DNA from 2 places in the Desulfuromonas thiophila genome. Region 2 is predicted to be linked to the other one. Evidence: predicted binding sites of a transcription regulator. Region 2 holds the regulator's gene; the other holds the start of a gene.

Region 1 (7,361 bases), on a different contig from region 2:
TTTCGAATTCTTCAAAGTCGAAGTAATAGCCACGGTTGGGCGTGGTTTTAGCTTTGTCGAGGGCCTTGCGTGACACGGCGCAGACCGCCAGCCCCGGCGGCAGTCCGAAGGCCTTCTGCACCCCGGCCAGACAGACGTCGAGACCCAGGGCGGCGAAATCAATGGGCACGGCGCTCATGGAGGAAACGGTGTCGGTAATGAAGGAGACCTCGGGATAGTTTTTCATCACCTCGGCAATGTCTGCCAGTGGCGACAGCACGCCGGTGGAGGTTTCATTGTGCACCAGGGTGATGGCGTCGTAGCGGCCGGTTTTGAGTGCGGCCTCGACCATTTCCGGCGTGACCGGCTGCCCCCAGTCGGCCTCAAACAGATCCGCTTCAAGGCCGCAGCGGCGGGTGACATCGTGCCATTTGCTGCTGAAGGCGCCGTTGCCGAAGTTGGCACAGCGCTTCTGTACCAGGTTGCGCACCGCACCTTCCATGATGCCGAAGGCGCTGGAGGTGGACAGGAACACCGGCTCGCTGGTGTTGAGCAGGCGCTTGAGATTGTCGGTCACGCGCTGGTGCAGCTGGGCGTATTCGGCCATGCGATGACCGATCATGGGTTGTGACATGGCGGCGAAAACGTCGGCGCTAACCTCCACCGGGCCGGGAATGTAGAGTTTTTTGTGCACCTCGGGGTTCTCCTTTCACAGGCAAAACGGGGCCGCTCCTCATGGGGCAGCCTGGCCGAATACTGGCCACGTTATAGGATTTTATCAACAATTTTCGTGGTGTAGCACGGTGCCCGGCGACTGTCAAGGGCTGTGGCCGCCCAACGCGGCTGGCTGCTGGCAGGATTTTTTCTGCAACGCGGGCCTTGACATTCACAGCGGTCTGACTATATTTGGCCCTGTTGTTAGCACTCGCCGTGTTTGAGTGCTAACAGGATCGCCGCAAGGGCGGTTATCCAGGCTGGTATTGAACGACGTCGTTGACTTAAATCCCGGACGACCGGGCGGCGCCAGCTGGTTGGTGCCGTCACCTTTACTTTCCGTACAAAAAGGAGTCAGGAAACATGAACATCAGACCGCTGCAGGATCGTATCATCGTCAAATGTGTCGCAGAGGAAACCACCACGGCCGGTGGCATCATCATCCCCGATACCGCGTCGAAGGAAAAGCCGCAGCAGGGCGAAGTCATCGCCGTTGGCAAAGGCAAGGTCACCGCTGAAGGCAAGGTGCTCGGCATGGATGTCAAGGTGGGCGACAAGGTTCTGTTTGGCAAGTATGCCGGCACCGAGATCAAGGTGGAAGGCGAGAGCTTTCTGATGATGCGCGAGGACGATATCCTCGGCGTGGTCGAAAAATAATGGCGCGAGGGCGCTGAGAGCCCGTTTTTTCCTTACCTGCTTAACCCCTACAGGAGAATTGTTCAATGTCTGCTAAAGAAATCAAGTTTTCTGAAAAAGCCCGCGCCAGCATCCTGGCCGGTGTCAATATGCTGGCCGATACCGTCAAGGTGACCCTCGGCCCCAAAGGCCGCAACGTCGTGATCGAGAAATCCTTTGGCGCACCGCTGATCACCAAGGACGGCGTGACCGTTGCGCGCGAGATCGAGCTGGAGGACAAGTTCCAGAACATGGGCGCCCAGCTGGTGAAGGAGGTTGCCTCCAAAACCTCCGATATCGCCGGTGATGGCACCACCACCGCCACGGTTTTGGCGCAGGCGATCTACCGCGAAGGCGTCAAGCTGGTCAGCGCTGGCCACAATCCGATGGAAATCAAGCGTGGTATTGACAAGGCCGTCGAGGCCGCCGTCGTTGCCCTGCGTGACATTTCCAAGCCCATCGCCAACCACAAGGAAATTGCCCAGGTCGGCACCATCTCGGCCAACAGTGACGAGACCATCGGCAATATCCTGGCCGAGGCCATGGACAAGGTTGGCAAGGAAGGCGTCATTACCGTCGAGGAAGCCAAGTCGATGGAAACCTCGCTGGAAACCGTCGAGGGCATGCAGTTCGATCGTGGCTATCTGTCGCCCTACTTTGTCACCGATGCCGAGCGCATGACGGTTGGCATGGACGATCCGCTGATCCTGATCCACGACAAGAAGATCAGCTCCATGCGTGATCTGCTGCCGGTGCTGGAGCCGGTGGCCAAGCAGGGCCGTCCGCTGGTGATCATCGCCGAGGATGTCGATGGCGAAGCACTGGCTACCCTGGTGGTCAACAAGCTGCGTGGTACCCTCAATGTTTGCGCTGTCAAGGCACCCGGCTTCGGCGACCGCCGCAAGGCCATGCTGGAAGACATCGCCATCCTCACCGGTGGCCAGGTGATCAGCGAGGATCTCGGCTTCAAGCTGGAGAACGCCACCCTCGACATGCTCGGCCGCGCCAAGCGTGTGGTGGTCGACAAGGATAACACCACCATCGTTGACGGTGCCGGCAGCGAGGCCGATATTCAGAGCCGCGTGAAGGTCATCCGTGGCCAGATCGAGGAGACCAGCAGCGAGTACGATCGCGAGAAGCTGCAGGAGCGTCTGGCCAAGCTGGTTGGTGGCGTGGCCGTGGTCAAGGTCGGCGCGGCAACCGAAACGGAAATGAAGGAGAAGAAGGCCCGCGTCGAGGACGCCCTCCATGCGACTCGCGCCGCCGTGGAAGAAGGCATTGTCCCTGGTGGTGGTGTTGCGCTGATCCGCTGCATCAAGGCGGTGGAGAAGGTTGCGGTTTCCGGTGAGCAGGTGTTTGGCGTGCAGATTGTTAAGCGCGCCCTGGAAGAGCCGCTGCGTCAGATCGCCAGCAACGCTGGTCTGGAAGGTTCCATCGTGGTCAACAACGTGGCTTCCAAGGAAGGTGCCTACGGCCTCAATGCCGCGACCGACGAGTATGTCGACCTGCTCGAAGCGGGTATTCTCGACCCGACCAAGGTGACCCGTAGCGCGCTGCAGAACGCCGCTTCCGTCGCCGGCCTGATGCTGACCACCGAGGCCTGCATCGCTGAGCTGCCCAAGGATGAAGCTGCACCGGCCATGCCGGGCGGTATGGGCGGCATGGGTGGTATGGGCGGCATGATGTAATCAGTCGCCGCGCCCCTGGCGTGTCGCTTGCGTAACAAAAAACCCCCGCCTTTGCGGGGGTTTTTTTGTGGTTCACGGACCAGGCAGCAAGGCTGGCGGCGTTTTTGCCTCCGGCAGGCTCTGTGGCCGTGCTATTCTGAGAAAATCTGTTTCCTGCCGTTCTTTGCCCTGCGGAGTCTGCCCCTTGTCTGAGTCCCCTGCCCCCTTTACCGAACTGCTGGCTCCGGCTGGCAGCCTGGAAGCCTTTTTTGCCGCCCTTGAAGCTGGCGCCGATGCTGTCTACTGTGGCCTGAAGAGCTTTTCCGCCCGCGCCAAGGCGAAGAATTTTTCCTTTGCCGATCTTGACGCCATGACGCGCTACGCCCACCAGCAGGACCGCAAGCTGTTCGTTACCCTCAACACGCTGGTCAAGCAGCAGGAACTGGCGGAACTGGTCGATACCCTCGATGCCATCAGTGCCGCCGGGGTCGATGCCGTGATTTTGCAGGATCTGGCGGTCTGGCGGCTGGCGCGGCGCTATTTCCCCGACTTGCCGCTGCACGCTTCCACCCAGATGACGGTGCACAACAGCGCCGGTGTCAAACAGCTCGAAGCCATGGGATTCGAGCGGGCGGTGTTGGCGCGGGAACTGACCCTGGCTGAAATCGCCCAGATCCGCAGTCAGACCAGTTTGCAGTTGGAACATTTCATTCACGGCGCGCTGTGCTTTTGCTTCTCCGGCCAGTGTTATTTTTCTTCCTGGCTGGGTGGCCAGAGCGGCAACCGGGGGCGCTGTACCCAGCCCTGTCGCCGGCGCTACAGTTACCGCAACAAGCCCGGCTACTACTTTTCACCCAATGACCTGTCGGCCATTGATCTGTTGCCGCAGCTGCAGCAGGCCGGGGTGTGCAGTTTCAAGATCGAGGGTCGCATGAAAAGCGCCGAGTATGTCGCCAACGTGGTGGCGGCCTACCGCCAGGTGCTGGATGCTCCGCCGGCCCGGCGGCAGCAGGCCATCGCCGAGGCGCGCGAGAAGCTGCGCGACTCCTTTGGCCGCGCGCCGACAAAGGGTTTTTTAAGTGGAGCCCAGCCGGTCGATCTGGCGACGCCGGCGCGGCGCGGTTCCACCGGCCGCTTTCTGGGCGAGGTCAGCCGGGCCGGCGGTGGCAAGCTCAGCTATCATAGTAAGGATGTGCTGCGCATCGGCGACCGGCTGCGGGTACAGCCGCGCAACGATCAGGTCGGCAAGGCATTCACCGTGCGCGAGCTGTGGCAGGGCAACCGGTTGGTCAAGCAGCTGCCGATTGGCCCGCAAACGGTGTCGACGCCGTTCCGGGATGCCTTCAGGCCGGGCGATGCCGTGTTCAAGGTGTCGTCACAGCAGGCTTTCTCCCTGAGCGATGCCGCCTGTCGCCGGCGTCTGCAGCAGGCGCCGCTGCAGCGTTGGCCGCTTGATTTGCGAATAGCTCTGACGGCGGGACAGTTGCAGCTGCAGGCTGAACTGCCGGATCTGCATGTTGAGTCCAGCTTTGCGGTAGAAACCTTCAATGCCACGGATCAGCCGTTAAGCGCCGCCGTGCTGCAGCCGTTGTTTGCCCAGACCGATCAGGCCCCTTTCGCTCTGCGTCAGCTGTGGGCGGATAACCTGCCGCCGGTGGCCATCGCCCCCAAACAGCTCAAACAGATCCGCCGCGATTTTTATCAACAGCTGCAGCAGCAACTCGAACAGCAGCAGCACGAGCAGCGCCAGCAGCGTCGCCGCCAGGCCCTGGATGATGGTGTCGCTGCGGCAGCGGCGGGGGCGGGAGGCTGTGATTTCACTGTCATGGTGCGCGATGCCCGCGAGATTCGTCTGCTGGAAAATCGTGCGATTGACCGGGTTCTGGTGCCCCTCACCGCTGCCGTGCTGCACCGACCCTGGCAGCCGTCGCCGCGGCAGCAGCAGCGGCTGGTATGGGATCTGCCCTTTGTCTGTTTCGATAGTGACTGGGATCGGCTGCAGAAGTCTGTTCATCATCTGGTCAGTGCCGGTTTTCGCGCCTTTCGGCTGAATAACCTCAGCCATTTCCGCCTGTTCCGCCAGTATGACGGCCTGCGCCTGGAGGCCGGCTATCGTCTGTTCAGCCTTAACCGTCAGGCCGTGCAGGCCTGGCAGGAGCTTGGCGCCAGCAGTGCGGAACTCTATGTCGAGGATGATCAGGCCAACATGGCGGCGTTGCTGCGCCACAGTGCCCTGCCCCTGCGGGCGTTGGTGTACAGCAGTATCGATCTGATCACCTCCCGCATCCGTATCGCGGGTGTGCGGGGTGACGCGCCATTGCTGTCTGACCGGGATGAAGGCTACCGCGTGCGCCAGCGCGCCGGCCTGACGGTACTCAGCAGCGAAACCGATTTCTCACTCGCCGGTCAGCTTGCCGGTCTGCGCCAGCTGGGTTGTGCCGGTTTCATTGCCGACCTGTCGCACCTGGGCGCCTTCAGCGACACGGGACGGCGTGTGCTTGACGCCCTGGCACAGGACCGCGCCCTGCCCGGTACCGCACCGTTCAACTATCAGGCTGGCATGGAATGAAGCCGTCACGGATTGTTGTTTACGTATGCTGCAGGGTTCGCCAAAAGCTGTTTGGCGCTTTTGGGTCGGATGACTGCCCAAGATAGCCCATGAAGCGGAAGAAACTGCCCATCGGGATACAGATATTTCGGAAGATTCGAGAAGAAAACTGTTACTACGTCGATAAAACCGACTTCGCCTGTCAGCTGGCAGAAGAAGGGACGCACTACTTCCTGTCACGACCGCGCCGTTTCGGCAAAAGCCTCCGTGCCACCCGCGGAGAGCACCTGGAAGTGTAAGAAACTTCCCGGCTTATATGCTGTCGCTCCTTGCTTCTCGTTCGCAATGCCAGCCGAGAAAAACCGCTGAAAATCAACAGCCCGACCGGGGGAACCGGTCGGGCTGTTGTGCTTCGGTGGTAAAAAGAGTGGTTAGTCTTGCGGGCTGTCGATTAACCCTATCTCTATCACGTCTTTGTTTTCTGTATATGACCATAAAATCTTTGTCCCGGATTTAAAAGCATCTTTTCTTGCCGGGTGGCCACTGGTGCGGTAATAGCGGGTGTTTTCCGTCAGGTGAAACAGGCGGTCACCGATGACGACGTCCGTTTCGCTGATTTTTTTTATTTTCCCCGTGTAAACTAGATTTTCATCGCTTAAGACGAGAAATGGCATTGAGGAAATTGCCAGAAACAGTAACAAAGCTATCGCCAGTTTTTTTCTCATAGAAGTCTCCTTAGTTGAGAACCTGCCAGTAAACTTCACCGAGTCGTTCGGATTCTACTTCTTCCTCAATAATTTCACCCGTCGATGAGCTAATGTAGACCTCGTCTTTGTCACCTCCGGTGGAGACGAACGTTGGCTCGTGCAGCATGCCGGTGTAAAGCTTGCCGGTAGGGGCGACGCCGGGAGTGTCCTGATCGTCATCGTGATCAATGAGGTCGTCGCCGCTGCCGAGATCAAACTGTGCCGTACCCAGACGGCCACCTGTTGCAGCATTGAGGATATAGAGGAACGAATAGCCACCTCCGGAGCAGGGTGAGCTGTTGGGAATGAACGAGACGATAAATGCTCGGCCATTGCTGATCAGAATGTCTTTGATAACGCGCTCGCCCTCATAAAAATCATCATCGTCATCATCGTCGGTGTCTTCCTGCACCCGCAGATCGACAAACCAGCCGGCATAGAGGGAGGGGTTGGGGTTTTGACCGCTTTCAGCGTCATTTGTGGTTGGCCAGAAATCAAGATCTTCCCGAATCGTTGTTGTTGCGGGGTTATCCTCTGTTGACGGCAGATTATTCGAGAATGTTCGATACAAAGAACCATCCAGGGTGCGGGCATCAATCACGGTCTGACGCAGGAGTTTTAACTCGTTGCGGCCCAGGGTCGCTTCGGTGGCGGAGGCTGTGCGGTTGGCGATGGCGCCCAGATATTCGCTGTCGTCGGCGTCATCGCCGTAGTCCCAGATGCCGTAGAGGGATTGAATTTCGACATTGGTTCGATCGGACTCGCCAAGGAATTTCCCTGTGCCGAAGATGACCATGTAGCCATGACGGTTCGGATGGTGCATCACGTCCGGTTTGGATGTGATGGGTTGAGCCGTTGCGGTGAACAGAGGTGCAGGATTAGAGTCCACATCTTTGTAGGCGACATCCCATTCCGTATAGACATTCGACTTCAGATCGAATTTCCACAGATTGCCGTTCAGGTCGCCAGCATAGGCGTAATCGGCCTTGAAGTCGCCGTTGACATCGACGACGGCAGGCTCGGAAAGGCCGT
Region 2 (7,361 bases):
GGGCAATCTTCCCGCTCCACCTGCCCCATGGCCTCGTGACAGGCCGAATCAAAGGGCTGTTGCAGGGCCGCCACCGGCCGCACCTGAAATTTGTCCAATACCCGCTGGAACTGCTCCAGCGTCATTTCCACTCCGGTGATCAGCCCCTCGACCGGGATATCCTGGGTTCGGGCGTGGGCCAGAGCGCGTTCAAGATTGTCCACCACCGGCAGAATCTCGCGCAGCAACTGTTCGTTGCCATAACGCTGCAGATCCTCTTTTTCGCGCTGCACGCGCCGGCGATAGTTTTCCAGATCGGCGCGCGCCCGCAGGTACTGATCCTTCTGGGTCGCCAGTTCCTCGCGGCAGGCCTGCAGCTGGGCTGCCGGCACCAACGACACCTCTTCCTCAAGGCCGGCGCAGGACGCCTCGGACTGGCCGTTGGTGGATGTTTCCGCTTCGGTTCCGGTCAGGGGAGCAGCCTGCTGCGGCTGCGATTTTTCTTCAGACACGTCCATTCCTCTCACTCAGGGTTGATGCCTTGACAAAAAGCATCCGGTTAGATGGCGAAACAAAAAACGCCAAAGGCAAACCGCACAACCGTTGCCGCAACGCCACCGCGGGTGCGTTCTTGCCACGCCAGCAGGGTTATTCCAGTTCGCGCTCCAGCATCCGACTCACCAGCCGGGCGGTGTAATCCACCACCGGCACCACCTGGGCGTAGGCCATCCGGCTCGGACCGATGACCCCCAGGGAGCCTAGGGTCTGCTTGCCATTGGTATAGGTGGCGGTAATCAGACTGCAGCCTTCAAAATCCTGATACGGCGACTGGCTGCCGATATAGATCTGCACGCCCTGGGCCTGCTGGGTACGATCAAGCAGTTCAATCAGATGCCGTTTCTGTTCAAAGGCCTTGAACAGCCGCTTCATGCTGGCGATATCGGTGAAATCGGGCTGATCGAGCATGTTGGCGGCGCCTTCGATAAACAGATCGCCCTCGATATCATCACCGAATACCTGGCTCGACAACGACAGCGCCCGGGCCAACAGGCGGTCATACAACGCCTTTTCTTCCCGCATCTGCGCCACCAGCCGGCCCCGCACCTGGGCAATGGTCAGACCGCCAAGCGACTGGTTGAGGTAGTTGGTCACCTGCTCCAGTTCGCGCACATCGGGCATATCGTCGCTGGTTTCGATAATCTTGTTCTGCACCACGCCGCTTTGCGATACGAAGATCACCAGCAGCCGATTCTGCGACAGGGGCACAAATTCAATGTGGCGGAAGGTGGTGGCGGAAAAGCGCGGTGCCAGCACCAAACCCGTATAATGCGACATCTTCGACAGCACATGACCGGCCCGTTTGAGCAACTGCTGCGGCTGCAGGCCGCTGGCGGCACAGTGGGCATCGATACAGAGGCGTTCGGCCTCCGTCAGGTCGCGCACCTGCAACATCGAATCGACATAGAAACGGTAGCCCTTGTCCGTCGGCACCCGGCCGGCCGAGGTATGGGGCGATACGATGTAGCCCATTTCCTCCAAGTCGGCCATGACATTGCGCACCGTCGCCGGCGACAGCATCTGCGGATGCTGGCGCGCAATGGTGCGCGAGCCCATGGGTTCCCCCGAGGCAATATAGCCTTCGATGATCGCTTCGAGAATGCTCAGACTGCGCTCGTTGAGTTCCATAGCCGCTTTCATCACCGGGGGCCAGCGCCTGGGCCGGCAGCTGCTGGCCCTCCACTGTTAGCACTCTCTGCCGCCGAGTGCTAACAGGGCAGAACATAACAACGGCCCTGATCTTTGTCAAGACAGCCGGCCAAAAACCACCGCCAGCAAGCTACGACAGAAAAGGGCTGACCAGGTGGTCAAACAGCAGCCAGTCCGGCGCCGCCATGCGCCAGACGCCCTGCTGCCGCTGCAACCGAGAACCGCAGAACTGCACCGCCGCGGCAAAGCAGGAGGCGAAGTCCGCGCCAAACAGCCGGCGAAATTCCACCTCGTCAACGCCGGCGGCGGTACGCAACCGCAGATAAACCCATTCGCTGCGCGCCTGGTCGGCGCTGAAGGTCTCGATCAGCTGGCGCGGCGCGGTCCCCGTTTCGACCGCCCGGCAGTAGCCGCGCCAGTCGTCGGCGGCCGCCCAGCGCTGACCCTGATCCTCGGCAAAGAAGCTGTGTGCCCCGGCCCCCAACCCCAGATAGGGGTGGCGCTGCCAATAAGCCAGATTGTGGCGGCAGGCGCGGCCCGGCCGGGCATAGTTGGCGATTTCATAGTGGTCGTAGCCCAGGGCGCTGAGTTGCTCGTGCCAGAACAGGTACTGGGTGCAGTAGGCCTCCTCCGACTCCGCCGTGAAGCGGCCAGCGGCCGCCTCGCGCGCCAACGGCGTGCCCGGCTCGATGGTCAGGCCGTAGAGCGACAGGTGTTCCGGTGCCAGCCGCTTGACCCATTCGAGTTGCCCGTGCGGCGGCAGCCCCGGCACTGCAAACATCAGATCAAGGCCGATATTGTCGAAGCCGGCCTGGCGGGCGGCCTGCACCAGTGCCACTGCGGCCGCGCCATCATGGCAGCGCCCCAGCCGCTGCAGCACGGTGTCATCGAAACACTGAACCCCGACAGACAGTCGATTCAGGCCAAGACGGCGGGCGCCGCGCAGCCAGACATCATCCACCGTCGCCGGGTTGACCTCCAGGCTGATTTCGATGTCGTCCGCCCAACCCAGCCGCGCCCGGCTTGCTGTCAGCAGCTGCTCCAGTTGCGCCAGCGTCAGCAGCGAGGGCGTCCCGCCGCCGAAGAACAGGCTTGTCAACGGCAGCGCCGTCAGCGAGGGTGGCAGCAGCGCCATCTGCAGATCGCGGCACAGCGCCGTCACATAGCGCTGCAGCGCCTGCGGTGCCGGCAGGGGGCGTGAATAGAAATCGCAATAGTGGCATTTGCTGCGGCAGAAGGGCAGATGCAGATAAAGACCAGCCACGGCGCACTCTCCCGACAGACGAAAAAGCGCCGGGGTCGGCTAAGACCCCGGCGCCACGGAACAAGGGACGCGGCACTGCCTCAAGCAGCGCAATGGCGTCAGTGGAAATACTTGCCGTTGATCAGCATGTGGACGGCGATGCTGGCAGCGTAACCCAGAGCAATCGCCGGCGTAAACACCAGATGGCGACCGAAGGTGTAGATGCCGCGGGCGGTACCCATCAGGGCAACACCGGCAGCCGAACCGATGGACAGCAGGCTGCCGCCCACACCGGCCGTCAGGGTCACCAGTAGCCAGTGACCGTGGGACATGTGCGGCTCCATGCTCAGCACGGCGAACATCACCGGAATGTTGTCAACGATGGCCGAGAGAATACCGACCAGCACGTTGGCATTGAAGGCGCCCAGATCATGATACATGGCCTGCGACGCCATGGCCAGATAGCCGAACTGGCCCAGACCACCGACGCAGAGGATAACGCCATAGAAGAACAGCAGCGTATCCCATTCGGCACGGGCGATCTCACGGAAGATGTCGTAGCCGTGCTCATCCTCCTCGCCGCTCAGATCCATGTGCAGCGGTGCCTCAGCCATCAGGGCCGCATGCTCGCGCTTCTTGATGTAGTAGGAGAAAAAGCCCAGATAGCCCAGACCCAGCATCATGCCGGCAGCCGGCGGCAGATGCAGGAAGTTGTGGAACGATACTGCCGTGACGATGGTGCACAGGAACAGAATGATGACCCGTCTGGCGCCGAACTTCATCTGCACCTTTTCGTCCAGGGCCTGGGGTTTTTCCTTGCTGATCAGGAAGTTCATGATCGTGGCCGGCACCAGCCAGTTGACCAGCGACGGCAGGAACAGGGCAAAGAATTCGCTGAATTCGACCATGCCCTTCTGCCACACCATCAGGGTGGTGATGTCGCCAAAGGGTGAGAACGCGCCACCGGCATTGGCACCGACCACCACGTTGATACAGGCCATGACGACAAAGCGCTGGTTCGAGCCGCCCACGGCCATCACCACCGCGCCCATCAGCAGGGCGGTGGTCAAATTGTCCGCCACCGGCGAGATGAAGAAGGCCAGCAGGCCGGTAAGCCAGAAGATGACCCGCAGCGAAAAGCCGCGCGACACCAGCCAGGAGCGCAGCGCCTGAAACACGTTGCGCTCCTCCATGGCATTGATGTAGGTCATGGCGGCAAGCAGGAACAAGAACAGCTCGGCGTATTCCACCAGATTGTGCAGAATCGCATGGTGGGCATGGTCAGGCTCGCCCAGGCTCTTGTAGGTGATCGCCACCAGGATCCAGATGATTCCGGCAGCCAGCAGCACCGGCTTGCTTTTACGCAGGTGCAGCTTCTCTTCCAGAATCACCAAGGCATAGGCGCCGACAAACAGCGCCAGCGCCAGCACGGCCAAACCACTACCGGTCAGGTCGCGCACGGCGCCGCCGCCTTCACTGGCCAGGGCCGGCAGGGCGGCCAGGCTGAACAAAACGGTCAACAGACTCTTCACATTTTCCCCCGTAGCATGAAATAAAAAAGGTATGAAACCACCCGACAGTGACCTGTCTCGCGGCCGGGCTGACACCGGAATAAACATAACAAAATCGGCACCCTGTTCGGTGTGCCGGTCATTGGTACGCTGAGGCTGGCAACACCCGCCGACAGGCGGGCTTCTGGCATAGATCAACGATTTTGCGTTGTTTTTCGACTTTCAGGGCTCATCTTCATAGCACCGGCTTCGCGCCACTGTCAACCCTTGAAGCACCATGTGGGACTTTTTGCCTTTTATGTTGCAGATCTTCCACATCAGGTAATCCCCCTCAAGGGACGCAATCCCGCGCCGCGGCTTGCGGCCGACAGCGGCCCTGGGCTATGATGGCGCCCTGCCACAGGGCAGCGAATTCTACCGCCAGCCAAAAGGAATCCCACCATGAAACAGGCCCTGAATCAGGACATTGTCGCCGGCATCGCCCAGTTCAACATCCAACTGGGTGACTGTGACGCCAACCTGCAGACCGCCCTGGCTGCCCTGGAACGCCTTGCCGGCCAGGGCGCGCAGCTGGTGGTCCTGCCGGAGATGTGGAGCACCGGTTACGCCTACCGTCAGCTCGATCAGCTGGCGCAGCGCACGCCGGCCATCCTGACGGCACTGGCCGAGGTCGCCCGCCGCCACCAACTGGTCATCGTCGGCAGCTTGGTGGAGCAGGATGGTGGCCGGCTCTATAACAGCGCCTACACCATCGACGCCGGCACCCTCGTCGGCCACTACCGCAAGCTGCACCTGTTCTCCACCATGGGCGAGGACCGCTTTCTGGCCGCCGGCGACCGCACCTGTGTGGTGCCGACCCGGCTCGGCCGTATCGGCGTCGCCATCTGCTACGACCTGCGCTTTCCCGAGCTGTTCCGCAAAATGGCCCTCGAAGGCGCCGCCATCATCTGCCTGCCGGCGGAATGGCCCAAGCCGCGCCAGGAACACTGGCGCACCCTGCTGCGCGCCCGCGCCATCGAAAACCAGCTGTTTGTCGCCGCCGCCAACTGTTGCGGCGTGCAGGGCAAGCTCGATTTCTTCGGCATGAGCCTGCTGCTGTCAGCGCGCGGCGAGGTCCTGGCCGAAGCCGGCGAGCACGACACGGACCTAATCGCCACCTTCAGCGCCGAGGAAATGCTCAGCTACCGCAGCCAAATCCCCTGCTTCCGCGACCGGCGGCCGGAAATCTACGGCACCCTACCTTGAGCCTGAGCCGGCAAGCGGCTGGGCCGTGGCACGCAGCGGCGCCGGAATCTGCTCCAGCTGGTCGGCAAACATCAGCTCCCCCGCCTCGTTGAGATACAGATAGCGCGGACCGCTGGCCGGTGCGGATTGCTGGTGCAGCTCGATCAGGGCATCGACGCTGGCTGGCGGCGCCGCGCCTGGACGGCGGGACACCTCCGGCTGCGACGGGCGCACAACGGGCAGCGGCGCGGCCGGGGGCGTGGCGCCGGGCACGGCGACCGGCTGTGACACACGCAGACGCGCATGAAAACGCTGCAGACTGTGCAACAGACTGCCGGCCGGCGGCCGGCTGTAGCGCAGCAGCTGATCAAGCAGCAGCAGCAGCACAACAAACGTCAGCAGGGCCAGCACAAAACGCAACCAGCGCGGCCGACTGGGGCGCGCGACCGGTTTTTTTCGCCTTGAGGTTGCCGGGCGGCGCTTGGCCGGCACCGTCCGTTTAGCGCTCATCCCGCCCTCCCGGCAACCGCTCCAGTCCCCGGTATTGCACCGCTTCGGCCAGATGGGCGACAGCAATGCGCTCGGCCCCGGCCAGATCGGCGATGGTGCGCGCCACCTTGAGAATCCGGCCATGGCTGCGGGCCGACAGCCCCAACCGATCCGTCACCTGCTGCAACAGACGATGGCCTTCCTCGTCAAGCGCACAAAAACGGCGCAGATGACGCGCCTGCATCTGACTGTTGGTGTGCAAACCGTAGGGCGCCAGCCGCTGCTGCTGGCACTGCCGGGCCGTTTCAACCCGGGCGCGGATGGTGGCCGAGGCTTCCGGCTCGGCACCGCCGGCCAGCTGCTGGTAGCTGACGCGGGGCACCTCCACCTGCAAATCGATTCGGTCAAGCAGCGGCCCGGACAGGCGGCTGCGATAGCGCTGCAGGGCCAGCGGCGTACAACGGCAGGGATGCTGCGGATCGCCCAGATAGGCACAGGGACAGGGGTTCATCGCCGCCACCAGCATGAACGAGGCCGGAAAGGTAAGACTCTGGGCCGCCCGGCTGATGCTGACCCGGCCATCCTCCAGCGGCTGGCGCAACATCTCCAGCAGGTTCTTCTTGAATTCCGGCAATTCGTCAAGAAACAGCACGCCATTATGGGCCAGCGACACCTCACCGGGCCGCGGCACCGCGCCGCCACCGATCAGGCCGGCATCGGAAATGCTGTGGTGCGGTGACCGAAAAGGGCGTTGCCGTACCAGGGCATCGGCCCGTGGCAACAGGCCACTGATAGAATGAATCCGCGTGGTTTCAAGGGCTTCAGTGAAATTCAGCGGCGGTAGAATGGTCGGCAGGCGCCGTGCCAGCATGGTCTTGCCGCTCCCTGGCGGACCGATCATCAGCAAGTTGTGGCTGCCGGCGGCCGCGACCTCCAGCGCCCGCTTAACCTGCTGCTGGCCGCGCACCTCGCTGAAATCCTCGGCCCCTTCCGGTAGCAACACCGCCGCGTTACCAACGGGCGGCGGCGTTGCCGTCAGGCAGGTCGGATCGTTGAGAAACTCCACCACCTGGGCCAGATCCTCCACCCCATAGACCGGCACTGCACCCACGACCGCGCCCTCGGCGGCATTTTCCGCCGGCAGAATCAACCCCTCGACCGGCCAGTCGGCCGCCGCCACCGCCACGGCCAGACAGCCCCGCACCGGC

The links. The regulator HrcA, encoded in region 2, represses chaperone genes, less so after heat shock. The targets are predictions, from matches to a motif close to TGTTAGCACTCNNNNNNNNNGAGTGCTAACA.
Region 1: groES (co-chaperone GroES) is a predicted target of HrcA. The motif match lies at 896-926, and genes of this name have one in related genera.

The regions. Positions count from the first base shown of each region.
Region 1 covers NZ_FNAQ01000017.1:31,109-38,469, reverse strand. Annotated here, with positions in the region: gene BLR80_RS10960 (pyridoxal-phosphate-dependent aminotransferase family protein) at 1-673, opposite strand, end outside; gene groES (co-chaperone GroES) at 1,057-1,350, shown strand; gene groL (chaperonin GroEL) at 1,416-3,056, shown strand; gene BLR80_RS10945 (peptidase U32 family protein) at 3,241-5,604, shown strand; partial or broken gene BLR80_RS10940 (AAA family ATPase) at 5,694-5,849, shown strand; gene BLR80_RS10935 (hypothetical protein) at 6,015-6,308, opposite strand; gene BLR80_RS10930 (PilC/PilY family type IV pilus protein) at 6,319-7,361, opposite strand, start outside.
Region 2 covers NZ_FNAQ01000013.1:8,959-16,319, reverse strand. Annotated here, with positions in the region: gene grpE (nucleotide exchange factor GrpE) at 1-491, opposite strand, end outside; gene hrcA (heat-inducible transcriptional repressor HrcA) at 628-1,677, opposite strand; gene hemW (radical SAM family heme chaperone HemW) at 1,817-2,950, opposite strand; gene nhaD (sodium:proton antiporter NhaD) at 3,049-4,461, opposite strand; gene BLR80_RS09795 (carbon-nitrogen family hydrolase) at 4,882-5,685, shown strand; gene BLR80_RS09790 (hypothetical protein) at 5,677-6,174, opposite strand; gene BLR80_RS09785 (YifB family Mg chelatase-like AAA ATPase) at 6,164-7,361, opposite strand, start outside.